3 regions of the Sporolactobacillus sp. KGMB 08714 genome follow, and region 1 is predicted to be linked to each of the others. Evidence: predicted binding sites of a transcription regulator. Region 1 holds the regulator's gene; each other region holds the start of a gene.

Region 1 (6,664 bases):
GTAAATGTGATCAATCCCCCAGTTTTCAAACAGTTTGACAACTGCTTCACTTGCCTTGATCTTTCCCATATTAAATTCCTCCTCCAGAAGGTTTATAGCTAGCCTGAAACATAGGTTCACCATCGTTCCGGGCTTTTTTTTTATATATATTTGACAATCCAGTGAACCTTATGAGTCTATTCTATGACTTTTTGTTTAAAAAAGAAATGCTTTTGCTCAATCGCGTCGTTTTTTATCAAAATTAATTTACAAAGAAGAATCGTATTTTTGCCTGAAACACAGGGGATCCGTTTCCGCTGTCGCATGAATCTGCCTGTCCCGTTATAATAGAGGATATATCATTTAATTGTTCTGGAAAAAAGGAGAAAATTCATGAGTTTTGTATCGATTATTGCTACCGATAAAATGGCGTCTGCCGTGAGCGACGGCCGCCTGGTCAATTTAAATGAAAATGGACAACCGGCGATGATTCCCGGCGAAAAGCCCGGCATAATCCGCCTTTCCGGTCGACAGATCCTCGCCTGTACGGGGAGTGCGGCGGCGCTGAAAAGCCTTAGGAAAGTTTTTCCTTATCAGGATCGTGCCTGGTCGTTCAATGAATCACAGATCCATGTACTCGAACGGTTTGTAAGGGCGGTGCCGTATGAAAAACAGGATGTGCTGGTCGCATTGGTGGATGCGGGAGGACCGATGACTTGCCGTATGTTCTCCAATGAACCGGGTGAAAAATGGCATGTGCTTCGGCCGGAGAAGGAGCGTCTGGCTACGATGTTCCTGGCCGGACGCGAAATCGATAAGACAAAAATGAGACGGATTTCAGAAGAATTCGGCCGTTTGCTTCATATGTACGGGGAAGACAGTCCGGAGCATATTTTTGCCGCACAACGAGAACTCAATCATTTTGTTTCTGAAATGGATCCTCTCGTCGGGCGACGGATTTTTCATCAGACCGTCACGAAAATATAAAAAAGGCAGGTTGAAAAAGAACAACCTTTTATACGCCATGCCGTCAGTACAACATGCAGTAGCTTTAGAAGCGCCCGGACCTGAAAATTGCGAGCAGGACGAGAAGAAACATCAGAGCGACAATCATGACGGCGATGTCAAGAAGCGGAATGTTTGTAAACAAAGGGTGGGCGCCGAACGTTTCTCCGATAATCATTGCGCCGAGGATAATGCTGAATGCCAGAAGCATGATACTGAAGGAAATGCGATTGGCCACGCGGTCAAGCCTGGAAAGCAGAAGATCCAGGTGGGGCAGTTCCATTTCGACATGCGTTTTTCCTTTGTACAAATGTGTCAATGTTTTCTTTAAAAGAGAGGGGATCTGTGCACTGTTTTCCAGTGCTTCATAAACGCTTTTTAAAGTTTTCTTTGCCACCCGCTCAGGATTGTAGCGGTTCAGCAAAAGCTTCTGCCCATAAGGTTCCGCAAGTTCCAGTATGCTGATTTGATTATCAAGGCGCGTAATAAGGCCTTCAAGGGTGATCAGTGCTTTGCCGAGAAGTGTATAGTCCTTCGGAATGCTGATATGATGTTTTTTGGTGGTTTCGAAAATATCCTGAATGACCTTTCCAATATGGATTTCTTTGAAAGGAAGCTCATAGTATTTGTCGCGCATTAACTCAAGGTCGGCCTTAAAAAGTCTTTCATCCAGGTCTTCAGGCATTGAGGACATCAGGAAGATCGTGCGGAACAGCAGATCTATGTCTCCCCTCATCAGCCCGATAATCAGGCTGGCAAAATTATGTTTCATTTCTTCATTTAATGTGCCGACCTGTCCGAAATCGATATAGCCGATCTTATTCCCCGGAAAGAAAAAAAGGTTGCCGGGATGAGGATCACCATGAAAAACGCCGACAACCAGCGCCTGATCGAGAAATGAGCGCACCAGTCGTTCTGAAATGATTTTTTTATCGATGCCTTCAGGGACTGAAGCAATCAGGTCGGCATATTTTGCACCGTTGATATACTCAAGGGTGAGCAGCTTGTTAGTTGAATAGTCCCAATACACTTTCGGGATGATAATGTTTTCATTGGAAGCGAAATAATTATAGAGCTTTTCAGTATTTCTGCCTTCTCTGAAATAATCCATTTCATTGCGGATGGCAAGGGAAAATTCTTCGACAATATCGCTTATCTGAAATTTTTTTGCCCAGGAATAGCGTTTTTCCACAAGTGCAGCCAGATCCCAGAGAATCTCTATGTCGGTTGAAACCACGGTTTCAATATCGGGACGGCGGACCTTGATCACGACTTCTTCACCCGTCTTCAGAACGGCGCGGTGTGCCTGAGCGATCGATGCCGCCGCCAGGCATTGTTCATCAAAATCAGCAAAGATATCGCCGACCGGCGCACCCAGTTCCTGCCGGATGACAGACTTAATGACTGCCGGATCGATCGGCGTCACGCTGTCCTGCAATTCGCGCAGCTCGTTAGCGATCTGTTCGGGTATGAGATCCGACCTCAGGCTGAGCAGCTGGCCGAGCTTAATGAAGGTCGGCCCGAGTTCTTCGAGCATCAGGCGGATTTTCCGGCCGACCGGTTTTGAATCATTAGTTCCGGAAAAATCGGACACGATCTGTTTCGGGAGCGAGAGCAGATGAAACAGTCCGACATCTTTAACAATATACCCGAATCCGTATTTGACAAGGACGGTTACGATTTCTCGATAACGTTTGATATGGCGTATGCGTTTTCCAAACATTCATTTCACCTGACCGACAACCCGTTATTTTTCCGTGCTCTGTTCATCCGTTCCGTTTTGATCCTTCGATAATCCGGCTTCCAGCGCTTCAACTCTTTCGGCCAGCTTGTTGTACTCCTCAGAGGTAACGAATCCCAAATCGATCAGAGTGTCCTTAATGTCCTGACGGATGTCATTCTGCCATTGTTCTTTTTTAGATTTTCCTTTATCATTCAGAGCGTCGAGAAAAGATTTTGCTTCTTCCGCTGCCGCGCCGCCGCTTTTTGACAGATCATTGAAAAATTTATCTGCTTTTTCCTTACTTGCAACTGTTGCGCCGAGACCGATAAAGAAACCCTTTTTGATCCAATCATTCATGCTGATCCCTCCATTTCTCTTTTCTCTATTTTACCCGACTTTGCAGACTCTGTACATTCATTGGCCGAGGGACAAAAGCGCAGGGACAGCGGACGAAAAAATATATGTATCGTTTTGAAACAAGGGAGGGCTACACGGTGGTACATGTTATTTACCTGGCAATTATTCTAATCCTGATCGGGATCATTTATTTTTTATTCCAGAAGCAGCAAAAAATAAAAAGTCGGGCCGAGGAACAGATCGAGCAAAGCCAAAATGAGACTTCGGCGACGATCAGTGAGACGGAAAACCGGATTAAAGAGGAGTCGGAAACTAAGATTAAGCATATTATGACCGAAAATAGCGCCACGATTGCCGGTATTGAGGAATCTTACGAAAAAAAACTGGGACGCTATGAAGAATTAATTGCTTATTTACGGGGAACACAGAGATCCGAAAAGACATTTGCCGTTTATCAGAATCTAACGGCAATCAGGAAAATTCTTGTCCAATCCAAACGGATTTCGGCCCGGCAAATGGCGTTTGCAGGAAATATCATCGTTCCGGCCCGAGCCGGCGGGAGTGATTTTTCCAGAGCGGATATCATTCTGCTGCTGCCGACAGGGCTGTATTTACTTGATACAAGAAAGTACAAAGGAAAAGTATTCCATGGGATAAGCCCGGAACATGCCCAGGGTTTTGAACGGCTGATCAAGGAAAACATTCCGAGCCTTGCAAATGGTTCTGAAGAAACGCTGGTTATGTCCGGAGACAGGAAACAGAGAGACGGCAATCAGGACTTTCTGAGAATAACGATTGACTGTTATTCCGATCTGGCTGCACCGATCATGCAGGCTGTCCCGGAATTCCGGGCCTATCTTGGCAATCGTCAGGTGAATGCAGAGCGTATCGTTCCCGTCCTCTACTTTATGGACGATTCGGCCGATCACGCAAAAGCAGAGAATTTTTCCGAAAAAGAGTGGCCTTTGATCTGTCTGAACCAGAACGATCTTTATCAGATGATCAGTCAGGAATTAGATCGGGAAGAGTGGATCTTTACGGCAGAAAAACTATTGAAAATCAAGCGGCTCTTCTCTGAATTCAAAGAATGAAAGGCGACCGAAACAAAAATATTTTAAGCCGGAGCAGCCATCAGCATCCATGATGTCCGCCCCGGCTTTTTGCATATTCCGGAGAAAGGAAAAGCGCACGTATCGCTTGCCGCGGCAATCAGTTTATTGTACGGAATACGCCGATTACCTTTCCGAGTATTATACAGTTGTCTAACAGTATGGGTGCCATGGCCGGATTTTCGGGCTGAAGGCGGATGTGGTCTTTTTCTTTGAAAAATCTTTTGACAGTCGCTTCATTTTCATCGGTCATTGCCACGACAATTTCGCCGTTTTCTGCGGTTCTCTGCTGGCGGACAATCACTTTGTCGCCGTCCAGAATACCGGCGTTGATCATGCTTTCTCCCGATACATTGAGTATAAAGACATTTTCCTCGTCAACCATAGATCTGGGTACGGGAAAGTACTCCTCGATATTCTCCACAGCGCTGATCGGCTGACCGGCCGTTACCTTGCCGATCACCGGCACAGCAACCGCTTTTTCACTGAATATATCGCCATCATGATCGAGAATTTCAATGGCACGCGGTTTCGTCGGATCGCGCCGAATCAATCCTTTTTTTTCAAGCCGTTCCAGATGACCGTGAACGGTTGAACTTGAAGCCAATCCGACCGCATCGCAGATTTCACGAACCGACGGAGGATAGCCCTTGGTCGCCACTTCATGCTTAATATAATCGAGTATTGATTGCTGTCGACTTGAGAGTTTCATCTGCCTGCTCCTTTTTCTTCTTCTTAAGCCCATTATATCATGCCATTTTTTGCAATGCAAACATCCGTTCGAATCATTGACGCAAACGGATGTTCGCTATATAATCATTGGTAGCGAACAAACATTCTCGGGAATACATATTCTCAATCATTTATTGGAGGGGCTGCAGATGAATGAGCACTTGAATCGTAAGCTGAAAGGTACATCTTTCGTTATTTTATTTATTGTTCTGACTATCATCCTTTTTTTTACGCTGACAAATCGTGTGGCCGCAGACGGCAATGATTATAAGACAATAGCTGTCGAAAAAGGGGATACGCTTTGGTCTCTGGCTCAACGTTATCACAGCAGCAATTCCGGACTTTCAGAGGAAGCCTTTGTCAATTGGATTGAAAGGGAGAACGGAATTGACCGCAATTTTATCCAGCCGGACCAGAAATTAATCATACCTGTCCGGAAATAATCCGGGTGTTTCTGCGGACGGTTTAGCGTTCTCCGCCGCGCCTTGCCGTTTCGCACCGGTTTTATTAAATTTACGAAGATGCTGTCTTATCGCTTGCAAGATACATTATTTGTGCTATACTGTTATATAACAAGAGGAAATATTAATCATTGTAATGATACAACAACGAGAGATATTCTTCTTAATTTTGTTTAATCGCGAGCTTTCGCATGCCGATCCAAAGCTGTGAAATCCCGATTAAAATATGTTTGTTTCCCTTCGGCGATTTAACCTTGCCTTTTCGCTGACGGGTTAATTTTCATCCTCCTTCAGAAGAAAGCTTCTATTCACTGAATAAAGGAAAAGAGCTTTCTTTTTTTTTGCTTCCATTCATTGATATCCGGCAGAATGCCGATTCCAATTCGCGTTTTCAGGCAGTAAGGCAGCAACAACGGCTAAAATTGACGGTATCATGTTCCGATATAATTTTTATAGTGCGGATTAAAACCGCATCAACTACTTTGATGATGTCTGATCGTTTTTTTCCTCAGGACAGAGGCAGACATACTGCATGAGGAGGAGGGCGAATGCGCAGTTACCACATTTACCTGATTAAAGACAATATCGCAAAACATTATTTCGGTCAGGAAGAAAAGCTGTTTCAATTATTTAAGGATTTCCGTTCTGCACGGGATAAGCATATGAAGGAAGTGTTGTACAGACAGATTCGTTTTGTTTCTCATCAACTGGATGCCGGCAAGTTCAAAACGCTGCTGCAAACGGCTTGCAAACTCATGACGGACTATACATATGAAGATCCGATTCATTATTTGAAAAGCAAAAGACCGTTTAGCGAGGCCACACTGGAACTTCAGGGCCGGGAACTGAAAATGACGTCGCAAGGAACCTCAGACATGGAAGTGACTTTTTTTGAAATTTTGCGGAAGCTGGACGGACATTTTTTGGCGGTGAATTTCCAAGCGAGACAATGCGCCTGGCTCAATCCTATAAAAAATGCAGATTTCCTCCAAAGTAAGGTTGACCTGATTTCACGCGATAGTGTACACTGAGGTATGGATATTTGACACAAGGAGGAAACAGGGCACATGCTGTGGCTATACATACTAGTGGGCGCTGTCTGCCTGGCCGCCGGATTGGTTCTCGGCTTTTTCATTGCCCGGAGATACATGCTGAGCTATTTGAAGAAGAATCCGCCGATCAACGAACAGATGCTTCGCGTGATGATGACCCAAATGGGCCAGCATCCGTCGCAAAAGAAAATCAATCAGATGATGAAAGCGATCAATAACCAAATGAATAATAAATGAGGGACCGCA
Region 2 (6,664 bases), on a different contig from region 1:
TGGTCGCTAAGGAATATGTCGCTGCCCGCACGGATCGGCTGGGCATGGTCGTCATCAGTGAGACGGCAGGCGCGGCCAGTGAATTAGGCGAAGCCGTCATTGTCAATGCGAATGACTACAACGCGATTGCCATAGGAATTAAAAATGCCCTCGAGATGCCGGCAGAAGAAAAAATCTCCCGGAATAAGATCATGCAGGACCGTTTGAAACGGTACAATATTCATTTCTGGGTTCATACGTTTCTGGAGGCCCTGTCGCGCAGCACCCGTGAAAAGGAAGCAACTGTTCAAATCGATCTGAACCGGGATCGTTCAAGCATCGTCAATGCGTACCAGGGAGCCGGCAAAAGAATTTTATTTCTCGATTATGACGGGACATTGGTCGATTTTGCACCGACACCGGAGCTGGCAAAACCTGATGGCAGGCTTCTCAATCTGCTTCAGACCCTTTCAACAGATCCGAAAAATACCATTGTCATTACATCAGAAAGAGATAAAAGGCCATTAACTCAATGGTTCAGCCGCATGAATCTTCATCTGGTTTCTTCCCATGGACTATGGCTGCTTCATCCGAATCAGGACTGGCAAATGACCGTCCCGCTCAGTAACGAATGGAAACGATCAATCCGGCCGATTCTTCAAGTATATACAGACCGAATGCCCGGATCTTTTATTGAAGAAAAGGATTATTCCCTTGCCTGGCATTACCGTTTCTGTGAACCGGATGCCGTCGATACCTGGCTGCCAAGCATTAAAGCCAATCTTATGAACATGATCAGCTCATTGAATCTGGGTATCTTGCAAGGAAAGAATGTGCTTGAAATCAAGGACAACCGGATCAGCAAGGGATCTGTAACGCCCCTCTTTCTGCGTGACCAGAATTATAATTTTATTTTCGGTATCGGCGACGATCAATCGAATGAGGATCTTTTTCGTTCTCTTCCTGAAGATGCTTATTCCATCAAAGTCGGTTCAGGAGACTCGCAGGCAGCCTATCGTCTAAAATCCTGGAAAGCTGTTCGTCAACTTTTGCAGCAATTTGCTGAAACAAAGAAACAGACGGATACAAAGTCTTCCCACTTGACTGCCCGCTAAATTTCATTGCTATCGAGACAGGCCATCGCCTTCCTATCCTGTTCCAGGATGTGAAAACGATGGCCTTTTGCCGATTATTCAATTTTAAAACGGAAGATAATAAAAAAAAAGTTGTTTCAAATCGAATAGGATTAAACCCCTCATTTACCCCTCAAACTTCGCAAAAGTGTACTGGAGTTATTATAAATGGGTATTTAAAAATCCCTCTAAAAAGGGATTTTTTGGGGTGTGTCAGTCATAGTGTACCAACACCAGAATGGAGACGGTGGGAATCGATACCTTAAATTTTCTCTTGATATTACAGCATTTTTAAACATGCTGCGCAAAATTTGCGCAAAATGTTTTTTTTTGAGCAAAACTTTTATGAGTTTATTTTGTTCTTTTCAGTCGAGTTTCAATAAAGTTCAAATACGTCTTTCTTTTACTGCTGTGAGTAAATAAAATATTGTTAATTCTATTCCACTCTGCATATACTTGGATTTTCCTCTACAACTCCTTGCAAAGTTGGCTGCCTTAGAGAGTGTCCAATACTCCATTCAATATAATGCACTTTGACTGTCAGCAGCGGCTTCAGCCAACGAATGTTTTTCTTTTCCGGAAAATTGACAAAGGGGCTATGCTCGTCTTCCAGGCGAGCAGCCTGTTCTGCAAAAAGCTGCCACTCCCTTGCAGTCAACTTTCCAGGCCCACAATGGCCAATATAGATGAGTTGATTGTCCGTGTTATATAGCCCCAGCAGAATTGAATGGACGTTACTCTCCCCGTAGGAGAGGCCACCAACCACCGCAACAACATCTTTATAATTTTTTATCTTTCGCCAGTTCGCATTTTGATGCCCGATCCAATAGGAACTGTCGATTTTTTTTGCGACAATTCCCTCCATATCCAATTGTCGAATCTTGTTGAACAGTTCACGACCCTTGGCATAATTAGGAGTCAGCTGTATATTCTCTGATGGAGTGAGAATATCTCTAAGTATATCCAAACGACTTTTTAAAGGAAGGTCAGTCAGCCAATTCCCGTTGTAATAAAGAAGATCAAAGACCATGTAGTAGACCGGTATGTTCTCCATAGTTAAACTTATCCGATTCGCTTTCCGTATACTATCCCGCTTCATTATTTCATGAAATGAGGGCCGCCCTTCTTGATTGAGCGCAATGGCTTCTCCGTCCAGAATAAATGATTGAGCTCGAACAAGGTTTCTACTATTGACAATTTCAGGAAAAGTTGCCGTTCTTTCATTTTTTCGTCGATTGAATAACCGCACATCTTTCTCGTTGCAATACATCAGAACTCTTACTCCATCCCATTTTGCCTGATACACCCATTCCGGACCTGCTGGAATGGTTTCAGACTGAACGGGTTCAAAGGGAACAATAGGATCAAAATCCATGATTTTACCTGCTTAAACGAGGATACCTAAAATTGAAGGCCGCAAAAATGATATGTACATTATTATGTCATAGGTTTATGTTGTACTAAATGTCAAAAATTATAATCAAACATCCTTCAGGATATTAAGCATATTTTTACGCCTAGTCTGGTGAATATCCCTGACTGTTTTGGATCAAAGCGCCGATCAGATGATGCCAGTGATTGGCATCCTTCTTTGCCTTTTGGTATGAATTATTCCGATTTTCGACTCCCTTGTTGTCTTCAAAAAACACTATTTGGTACCTAGAAGCGTTCAAATCATTTACAATCACTTCAAGAACGACCCTTTTTATCAATTGTCGACGTTTCGTTTTGCCTGTCATGGCCATAAAAGCAGCTCCCTTGTCTCCCGCAAGCATGCCGCCTACTGCGGCCCGTTCAAGAGTATGAGGCTTGTCAACGATCGTTTCATCTTCTTGAATAACACGTGAGGAGATGAGGTTTATAAAATCAATGGCTCGATGCCGAAAGGGCTCATAGCCATACTTTGTACAGATAACAAGTTTTTTTTGAGCGTAATCCAGGCACAAAGCCCGTTGGTCATCATAATCGGAAATGATATGAGTTTCAGTAAACGAATAGGGAAGTGAATAGACGAATTCCCTAAAATGATCCTCTTGTTCTTCCTCTTCATTAGTCATTTTTTCCATAAACCTAATGAATGCATAAAAAAACAAACCAAATACGGCAATGATCCAGAAAAAAGCACTCATTTTTTCATCTCCCCTCCAAATCATTTCATGATTTCATTTTAACATGTTATTTCATTATTTTGGAAAAATGCTTTAATCAGATATATATACTGATACAGTTTTCTGGGCCCTGGATAATTCATATAACAACAATTTAAGGCGCATATTTAAGTTTGAATATGATGTTTTATCTTCAAGGATATAATTTCCGTTGAATATAGAACGTATATTCTTATATAATAATTCACGAGGTGAATCACATGGCAATGGATAACGAACTTCGTGAGGATGAGGAAAATATCATCAGGGAATACATTTTCCTTTCACTTATAAAATTAGCCCTTCGGCGTGATCGCACGGTGATCAATATAACAAACACGAAATTTAAGGCTTTTTATATAGCAACCATTGACGAGGCCACCCACCACCTCGCCATGGACATGCGGAGAAATAAAAATGCAATTTTCGATCATCACATCCGGATAACTCGTCGTAATTGGCTTAACTACGAAATCTACGTTCGAGGCCGTGTATTCCCAGTTCAATACCATAAGACAACTGCGGCAGAGTGGATAAATGAACGAGTGAAAGAGTATTTTAATTATTGACATGTGCATACTACGATGGATTCAGATCTATTCCTTTAACCAAATCCCTGCGTTACGCCGTAGGGATAATTTGTTTCAATTTAAAAGTTATCACAAAAAATATTCCTCTATAAGTTTAGAGGGATATTTTATGCGCTCTTTATCTGTTTACTAGCAAGGATGCCGTCCTTTTGAAAAACACGGATCTGTTTTCTATTATAGCAATAAGCCCTGACAAAGATGGTGCCAACTTCAAGAATACGGATACGACGCTGAGAGAATTGACCCTTTCTATCTAAATAGATAATCTCAACGATATCCCCGCGTTTCATGACACAATCCTCACGGTTCGCGGCCGATCATCTTCGAAGTCAATCCGTCCAGCTTGACGCAGTCTATCGAGATGTCCTTTAACCGTACTTGCGGACTTCAAGCCCACATATTCAGCTATCTCCCTTACAGATGGCGCATAGCCATGTTCCATGGTCAGCACATCAATCGCTTGAATAATCATTTCTTTTCGTTTCATTGGTCATCACCCCTTTGAATATTATACCGAACATTTGTTTTTATTTCCAGTATTTTTAGAACGTATATTCGTGTATAATAGGATCAAACCAAGAAAACGAGGGATAAGAATGGACCGTGTCATTTTCCTTGTCGACATGCAGACTTTTTACGCTTCATGTGAAAAGGCCGATTACCCAGAATTGAAGAATAAACCCGTGATTGTTGCAGGAGATCCGGAAAAGCGGAGTGGTATAGTTCTTGCAGCCTGTCCAATCGCCAAAGATCATGGAGTAAAAACGGCTGAGGGATTATGGCAGGCATTGAAAAAATGTCCCCAGGCAGTAGTCAGACGGCCGCGCATGCAGCATTACATTGATGTGTCTGTTCAGATCACTAAGATCTTTCAGTCGTTCACCGACCTTGTAGAGCCGTTTTCCATCGACGAACAGTTTATGGATGTGACAGGAAGTCTACACTCCTACAAGTCCCCTTTTGAGATGGCACTGAAAGTACAAAAAGTCATTAGTGATCAAGTGGGTGTGTATGCTCGGATAGGCATTGGGCCAAATAAAGTTCTTGCGAAAATCGCCTGCGACAATTTTGGTAAGAAGAATAATTCCGGCATCTTCGAACTAAATTTCAACAATATTGAGGAAAAGCTCTGGCCGCTACCGATCGGCAAAATGTTTGGCGTCGGCCACCGGATGGAACAGCATTTTCTTGGCATGGGCATACGAACGATCGGACACTTAGCTAATTTCCCCATCAAAGCGTTGCAGAAACGCTGGGGAATTAACGGAACACTACTCTGGCAAACAGCGCATGGTATGGATTGCTCCCCTGTTTCCCCCCACACGCATGACGGACAAAAGGCGATCGGACATCATCTGACTCTTCCCTATGATTATGAGAAAGAAGAGGACATACGGGTGATTCTTCTGGAACTCTCTGAAGAAGTTGCACGACGGACCCGGGTTAAGCATTATCGAGGAAATGTCGTGTCTGCAGGTGTTCGAGGAGCAAATTTTGACTATCCGACAGGTTTTTACCGACAAATGAAGCTTCCCTATTCCACTAACTACGGGTTGGACATTTACCATGCAGTACTAGATCTATTTAATAAACATTGGGACCGACAACCTGTTCGAAGTGTCGGCATTACACTCGCCGATCTGCAGCCTGACAATGAATTTCAGTTAGATCTGTTCGGCCGGCTCACAGAAAAAGAAAAGCTCAGTCAGGCTATGGACAGCATTTACAATAAATACGGGCGTCTAGCCATCTTCCGAGGTCCGTCCCTACTGCCGTCCAGCCAACTTAAAGAGCGTTCCAGAAAGATTGGGGGGCATTATAAATGAGAGAAAATAAATTGACGCCAGGGAAAAATCTGCGTTGGGAATCCAGCCGGATGATGCTTCCGGAACATGTTGAAGCACTCATGAAGGAACAAAAAAACTTGGAGAAAGTGGAACGGCCACATTTAAGTGAAGACAAACTCCAAAAGATTCAGCAAATATTGCTATCCGTGATCAAAACACACGAGTTTGTTGAACTGTCTTATTATCGATATGGTTTTATCAAGCAGAAAATATGTACCATAGCAAAGCTGGATCCGTTTGAAAAAATAGTACAGGTCTATGACGGCTTTGGGATGGGCTATCGGATACTGTTCAGCGATGTAGTCGGTGTCTGTGTCATACCAATCAATAACAACTCATAATTATCAGACTCTATATTTCAAAACTTATAAGTTTTGACAGTTAATAAAACACCCCCTAAGGCCAGAGTTTAGGGGGTATCATTTCTTATTGCCATAGTTTTTAGTAATGGTCCACATAGTGACAGACTAGTCATTGGTTAGGGTATTAGCCAGTTGCTCTCTGGCTTCGCTATAAGTCTTGCATTATTGTAAGCCATATCTAACGTAAAACATGTTTTTCCAAAGTAGTTCTGTCCATAATCTTTTACAACTAAAGCAACATCTACATCTTTAGTATTTAGTAAACATAAAGGAATTAAAAACTGGACTTCGCCATCATAATACTGTGGAACGGCAGTTTTATAATTAACTTCGATCTTTCTTTTTGCAACGTCTAACGCCCCATTAATTATGGTTTCTAAATTCAGTGAATCTCTGATTGCCCCTGGTAATCGCTCCTTATGTTCCCGAATATGATCCATATTTATCTCTATCCTCTTAGATGTATCAAAGATTAAATTGCTAATTTCTGAAAAGAACTTTGCCCTTTTAGGCAATGGACTAAATTGTCTATTAAGCCAAGGGTTTTTTTCTTTCAAATAACTCTTAAAAACCCATGGCTGTTGGCCTGGATTAGTATTTTTTTCA
Region 3 (6,664 bases), on a different contig from region 1:
GCATTTTCAGCAACTTTTGTTATTGACGCTTGCTCTCTTTGACTGATTCATTTTCTGCGACTCTTTAATCTTGATGTTTAAAAAGAGCTCGTTAACATCGCACTCAAGCAGTGAAGATAATCGAAACGCTGTCGATAAACTGGGATTGGAGACCCCGTTCTCCCAATTACTAATCGTAGATTTTTCACAGGATATAAGCCGCGACAGCTCTTCCTGCGTCCATCCCTTCCGCCTCCTCGCTCTGATTAATTTATCATTTCTCATAAACCCACCTCCTTTATATCCAAGTATCTTGTATCTACAGTTCTAGTATATATCCAATAAACTTGTATAACAATTAAATAAATATGATATTTTTGGATATTATGTGAAATAATCAACCGATCGCAGCAGAACGATCGGCTCCATCCTGAATATAAATAATATCCATTTGCGAACATTATTTATTGGAATACAGATGTTTTCGGCTGCGGCCTATTTATTACTCTTCAGGTTATGCAAGAGGCAGTTGACTGACATGACAATCCGGCGGGGATTTCAGGGATATTTCCGGAAGAATTTCTTTAAAAATAGTCATGATTTGATGAAACAGATTTTATCTTTCCGGGGGAGTCTATTGTTTCGAATATTTTTAACTGACGGCTAGAGGGCACCTTTTCTAATTGGTAGAGTCATGTCGCGACAATCACGATACCAAAAAGTGGGGTGTCTTTTGCGTTGTCAAGAAACTTGGTTAATTGATTTAAGAATTAAAAAACATGTTATATGACACGCGGCCATTTTCACTTTGCAAGAGTTTGGTAAGAAAATATTAACTATTAATGAGTGATGTTATTGGCTCATTATAAGTTATCGTTTCTATGACTGTGCAGCAAAAAGGGGGTGATTGAAAAGTTTATCCTGAAGATGGCGGCGGTTGCATCAGCCTTTTATGGTCTGAAGATATTTTTGGCTTGAGCTGCGAGACATGCTGAACGCTTTAGTTATGGAGACAAATTCATTGTGTATGGCTTGTGCGGATGATTCAGATGTTTCCATGTTTTTCCCCAGGGCATGTCGGGACTGCCGCCCATTTTCCAAGAGCCGGCCGATGTCGGACCATTCGGGATACGAGGTATTGTGTGAACGATGCCATTCGGCTGACAACAGGGTAAAAAGGCCGCATTTATTTTTGCCGGTTATTGATTCGGCTCCAAATCGTTTGCTCAAATCGGCACGGTTCATTGCCGGTATGGATTGTGGAAGGTTGTACGCTTTCGTTGTATAAAAACGTGCGGCTGCCATTAGGAGGAGCGCAATCATTGTGCTCTCTCATGACACATCTGCCTGCCGAAAAGATGTTATTGAAACACGGGAAACATGTTTTTTTTTTGCGTAACCATCCGATTATATGCAAACGTGCATTCGTGAATCTGCTTAGTATAACTAATCTGTATTCGCTATTAAAGAAAGCTGTGAGTCAAAGGGTATATTCATTAAATATTAAAAACAGGGATCAATGATTATGACTGACTATGTCGACCGTACAGTAGAACAACTGATAAAAAGATTTCACACCAATGATCCGTTCTATATTGCTCGAAGGCTCAATATTTATGTACATCTTGCCAGTATGGATGCCAGCATAGGCGGATTTTACAGATATTTAAAGAGGAATAAGTTCATCATAATCAATAACAAACTTCAATCGTCAATGAGAGTCTTTGTAACAGCTCATGAACTGGGACATGCAGTTCTGCATCCTAAAACAAGTACCTATTTTTTGAAAAATTACACTTCCTGCTCGGCTAGCGAAATTGAAGACGATGCTAATGAATTCGCGACTAAATTATTAATAAACCCTAATAAAAATAATACGGAAATGACCAGGGAGAAATTATTAGAAAAATACGGAATTCCTTCTGAAATGAAGAGATTTATTTAAATAAGAATTTCCATATATTTACTGACAATGGTTGTAAATTATGTTAATTTGGATGATTGCTGAATTTTTCCAACGTCTGAAGAACCGCGTCCCCGCTCAGAAAAGAGTCATATTGTTGTAATAAAGATAACCAGTTGCTTTTAATTTATATGCTATACTTTGGATAGGGAAACGGTTACAAAGATTCAGGCGTTTCCCAACAAGGAGGAATTGTTATGGTACATTGGTTACGCAACAGCAAAACGGCTTCTTTCATTCTTTTAGTCCTGCGGGTATGGCTCGGATGGCAATGGATGGTAGACGGATTTAAAAAATTAACCGGACCGGAACCTTTCGATGCATCGGGCTTCATGAAGGGTGCTATCGCCCATCCTGTTGCCGGACCGGCCGGCAATGTGCTCTACGGCCCGTATAATGCCTTTCTTCAGCATATTGCCTTGCCGGGCTCGGGTTTCTTCAGCTTTTTAGTAAAATGGGGCGAATTTCTCGTCGGCCTCGGACTCATTCTCGGTACGCTGACTACTGCCGCTGCATTCTTTGCTCTGCTAATGAACTTTATGTACTTATTTGCCGGAACCGTATCAACGAATCCTCTTGATGTCCTGATTGGCGTCCTGATTCTGTTTGCCGGATTTAACGCCGGCAAATGGGGCGGGGATTACTGGGTTGTTCCGTGGATACGCCGGACTGTCCGCGGGTGGTTCGGAAAATCGAAGGGCGGAACTGAGCTTAAATCCTGAGCTTGTGTCAGAGCTGTATTAAGACAGCGCCCAAAGCGGAAAACCAAAAACAGGCTTCCTCGGTGAAGGGGGCCTGTTTGTTTAATAGTATAAAAATATAAAGCTTTTAGGACAAGCGGCCGGCCGTAAGCGCCGCGTCCGGAGGCCTGTTCAATATGAGGCGGCCCTGTCTCCTGTAACGAGGGCTTTGTTCGCACCGGCTGCCTGGGCGCAGGGTTAAGTTTTTCTAATGAATGTTTTCAGGCCGTTTTTAAAAACCGACGCATGCGGCTGTCTCCCGGCATTTAGAGAAACGGCCGATCCGGCCGTTTGAAATGGCGTTATCATCATTTTTCCGGCCATCCGGCCGATTTATCGCAGTGATCCGGAAGAATCCGTGTATCTGCGCGCCGATCGGCCGTCTTATTTTCTCAACCGGCCAGTCGATGGTTGGCGGCATCAGACTGTTTTTCTGCCCGAATCCAGATGGTTAATGTCTTTATCTTTTTGCTGCTTATGCAAAATGTGTTTCACGCCCCATTCATGCATCGCTTCTAATATCGGCTGCAAGGTCCTTCCATACTGGGTCACGGAATATTCTACTCTTGGCGGTACCTGCGGGTAGATGACACGCTTGACAATATCCTCTTCTTCCAGTTCCCGCAGCTGTTTGGTCAGCATTTTCTGGGTAATGCCCGGTATATTTCGCTTAAGTTCACTGAATCTCTGCGTGCCGTCCCGTAATAAATACAGTAAGATAATAGGTTTCCATTTGCCCACCAGAATATTTAAAGCATTTTCCACACGGCATAGGTCGGGTTCGATCTTCATTTTTGATGCCTCCAATAGTATCCTTTTGTATACTATACCACTTTTAAGTACGTACTTACATTAAACGCTGTCGTCTTCTATAATAACATTTAGTTGCGAAACGGCAACAACAAGTATCAAAAAAAGAAGGCCGATAAAAAATGGAAAAATATCGCATCGATCCGGATAAAGGACTTGAATTCGGTATTTATACACTCGGCGATCATTTGCCGGACCCTGTGACAGGAGAACGGATTTCTGCAGAGCAGCGCATTCGTGAAATCATTGACTATGCTAAACTGGCAGACGAAGCGGGCATTGATTTTTTCAGCGTCGGAGAAAGCCATCAGGAGTACTTTGCCACCCAGGCGCACGCCGTCGTGCTTGCGGCCATTGCCGAGGCAACGAAAAACATACGGATCGGCAGTTCCTCCACAATTATCAGCACGTCGGATCCGGTGCGCGTTTATGAAAACTTTGCGACGATTGACTTAATATCCGGAGGCCGGGCGGAGATTATTGCCGGCCGCGCATCAAGAACGGGACTCTTTGATTTATTGGGATACGATCTGCGCGATTATGAAGAATTATTCGAAGAAAAATTTGATCTGCTCTTAAAAATTAATAAAGAAGATGAGGTGGATTGGAGCGGCAAATTCCGTGCGCCTTTACACCATGCCAAGGTGCTTCCCCGGCCGCAAAACGGTTCGATGCCGATATGGAGAGCTGTCGGCGGCGCGCCCGCCAGTGCCGTTAAAGCAGGCTATGCCGGCGTTCCGATGTTTATGGCTCATTTAGGCGGACCCGCGTCCATTTTTAAACGCACGATTGATGCTTATCGCGAAGCGGCACAAATGAACGGTTTTGATCCGGCACAGCTTCCTGTCGCCACAGCCGGTTTTTTCTATGCGGCCGAAAGCAGCCGCCAGGCGCTTCGTGAACTGTACCCCCGCATTAACGAAGGGATGAGACGGACGAACGGGCAAGGATTTTCCAAGCAGCTTTTTGCACAAGGTGCAGATCCTCATAATATCATGAATGTCGGGACCCCGCAGCAAATCATTGAAAAGATTCTCTATCAGTATGAAGTATTCGGCCATCAGCGTTACATTGCTCAGATCGATTTCGGCGGCATGCCGTTTGACAAAGTGATGAAAAACGTAGAAGTGATCGGTACAGAAATTCTGCCGGCGATCAGAAAATATACGAAAAAAAATAGAAGGTGAAATAATGAAGATTGTCGGATTGTCCGGTTCAAAAATCGGCAATAAAACAAGAACGGCTATGGACTGTGCACTGAAGGTACTAAAAGAAAACTATCCGGATGTCGACGCATCCTTGATCGACCTCGCTGAATACGAGGTCCAGTTCAGCGACGGCCGCAATTATCTGGAATATGAGGGTGATACGCGATATGTTGCACAGAGCCTGATGGAAGCAGATGCTCTGATAATCGGAACCCCCGTTTTTCAAGCCTCTATACCTGCCACGTTGAAAAACGTCTTCGATCTGCTTCCTGTCAACGCTTTTCGTGAAAAAGTGGCTGCCATGATTGTAACCGCCGGTTCGCCGAAACACTATCTTGTCGCGGAACAGCAGCTAAAGCCCATCCTAGCTTATATGAAGGCGCAAATTGTTCAGACCTATGTATTCATTGAAGAAAAGGATTTTTACCGGAAAGAGATTAAAAATGATGACATCTTATATCGGATAAACCGGCTGGCAGAGGATACCGTCTTATTGACAAAAACTTATGGAAGGCTTCGCAAAGAACGAGAAAAACAATATGGATTTTAAAGGCTCCGGAAAGCGGATTCCGGACAAACTGCGATGATCATGAAAGCTGCAGCATTCCCGGTCTGTCGGCGATACCCGGCAGTTTCGCACACGGCCGCCGTTTTTGCCGATAAAATTCATTCCATACTATTAGAAAGCCCGAAAACCCGGATGATTAAGGCTTTCGAGCTTTCTTTTTTGGCCGGCTCTGAACGATTGGCGCCTTTTTAAACAAGAATAGCAAAACCGGATCGTTTTTCAGCTATTAAACTTTGAGTCGCAAGATTTCGGGATGATTGGAAAAACGAAAATTTTTAGTACCTCTCATTGGATCGATACGAAATACCGGGGAATAGCAGTTCGACAGACTTTCCGGAGATATTGCCCACCCGTACAGACCGAATCGATTTGCCCTTCTGCCGCCGGTTAAAGGACAGCCGTTTTTTCCGCTGTAATCGATCCTTCATCGGCTCCGGCAGTCGTTCAATTGACTTTCACCTGATGATTCACGAGATTTGCCGGCCGCAGGTTTTTACTGAGGCGCTGAACAAGCTGCTCCAGGGCAATCCTGCGGGCGGCATAATAAGAATCTTCCGAGATGAAGGCAGCGTGCGGGGTGATCACGGTATTTTCCAATCCGAACAGAGCGCTCTGTTCAGTCGTCTCATCTTCAATCACATCTACAGCCGCCGCCTGAATCTCGCCTGCTTTCAGAGCGCGGACGAGGGCGGCCTCATCGACGACTCGTCCGCGGGCGCTATTGATTAAAAAAGCACTTTTTTTCATCATTTTTAACTCGCGGTCCGAGATCAGATGTACGGTCGATTCGATCAGCGGGCAATGCAGCGACAGAATATCCGAACGGCGCAGTAATTCGTCGAAACTTTCCGCTTTTTCCGCTCCGTATCCTGCCAGAAAGCGGGCGGATTTCGTCGGCGCATAAACGAGTACTTTGAGGTTCAATGCTTTAAGCAGCGGCATCATCATTTTCGGAATGCTTCCGAAAAAATAAAGACCGATTGTCCGGCCGCTCAGCCGATGCGTCCGATAGCCGTACAGCGGATCCCAGCCGCCCGATCGGACGGTGCGGTCAAGCAGCGTAATTTTGCGTGCCAGGTCGATGATCAGGCCGACGGTATGCAGGGCCACTTCTTCCGAACAGAAACCCGGGCAATTGGTGACACAAATTCCATGCTCCGTTGCCGCCTGCAAATCGATGTTGTCTACGCCGATTGCCTGCAGTGAAATGATTTTCAGCCGCGGAAGCCGCCCAATGATTTCACGGCTGATTGGCTGATATTCGACGACCAGTCCATCGGCATCCCGGGCGGCTTCAATCATATTGTTCGTCGTCTTCTCCGCTTCTACCAGATCAATATCCGCAACGCCCCATTTTCTGAGCAGCGCATTCTCGAAATCGAGATGACCGTCAATG

The links. The regulator LexA, encoded in region 1, represses DNA repair genes until DNA is damaged. The targets are predictions, from matches to a motif close to CGAACATATGTTCG.
Region 2: the regulator LexA is predicted to act here: its motif matches at 4,394-4,407, upstream of Q6A92_RS15445 (DNA polymerase IV).
Region 3: the regulator LexA is predicted to act here: its motif matches at 1,394-1,407, upstream of Q6A92_RS15110 (ImmA/IrrE family metallo-endopeptidase).

The regions. Positions count from the first base shown of each region.
Region 1 is NZ_JAUUBW010000034.1:106,337-113,000, forward strand. Features, by position in the region: gene Q6A92_RS14630 (pyruvate oxidase) at 1-69, opposite strand, end outside; gene Q6A92_RS14635 (hypothetical protein) at 373-966, shown strand; gene Q6A92_RS14640 (ABC1 kinase family protein) at 1,031-2,707, opposite strand; gene Q6A92_RS14645 (phasin family protein) at 2,732-3,064, opposite strand; gene Q6A92_RS14650 (hypothetical protein) at 3,202-4,155, shown strand; gene lexA (transcriptional repressor LexA) at 4,274-4,885, opposite strand; gene yneA (cell division suppressor protein YneA) at 5,055-5,348, shown strand; gene sirA (sporulation inhibitor of replication protein SirA) at 5,915-6,397, shown strand; gene Q6A92_RS14670 (YneF family protein) at 6,434-6,655, shown strand.
Region 2 is NZ_JAUUBW010000038.1:548-7,211, reverse strand. Features, by position in the region: gene Q6A92_RS15475 (bifunctional alpha,alpha-trehalose-phosphate synthase (UDP-forming)/trehalose-phosphatase) at 1-1,094, shown strand, start outside; gene Q6A92_RS15470 (ATP-dependent DNA ligase) at 1,549-2,487, opposite strand; gene Q6A92_RS15465 (hypothetical protein) at 2,630-3,241, opposite strand; gene Q6A92_RS15460 (hypothetical protein) at 3,481-3,828, shown strand; gene Q6A92_RS15455 (hypothetical protein) at 3,957-4,139, opposite strand; gene Q6A92_RS15450 (transcriptional regulator) at 4,136-4,336, opposite strand; gene Q6A92_RS15445 (DNA polymerase IV) at 4,446-5,675, shown strand; gene Q6A92_RS15440 (YolD-like family protein) at 5,672-6,037, shown strand; gene Q6A92_RS15435 (DUF3825 domain-containing protein) at 6,175-6,664, opposite strand, start outside.
Region 3 is NZ_JAUUBW010000036.1:175-6,838, forward strand. Features, by position in the region: gene Q6A92_RS15105 (helix-turn-helix transcriptional regulator) at 7-264, opposite strand; gene Q6A92_RS15110 (ImmA/IrrE family metallo-endopeptidase) at 1,505-1,924, shown strand; gene Q6A92_RS15115 (DoxX family protein) at 2,140-2,664, shown strand; gene Q6A92_RS15120 (winged helix-turn-helix transcriptional regulator) at 3,103-3,474, opposite strand; gene Q6A92_RS15125 (LLM class flavin-dependent oxidoreductase) at 3,615-4,679, shown strand; gene Q6A92_RS15130 (NADPH-dependent FMN reductase) at 4,684-5,250, shown strand; gene Q6A92_RS15135 (C-terminal binding protein) at 5,713-6,664, opposite strand, start outside.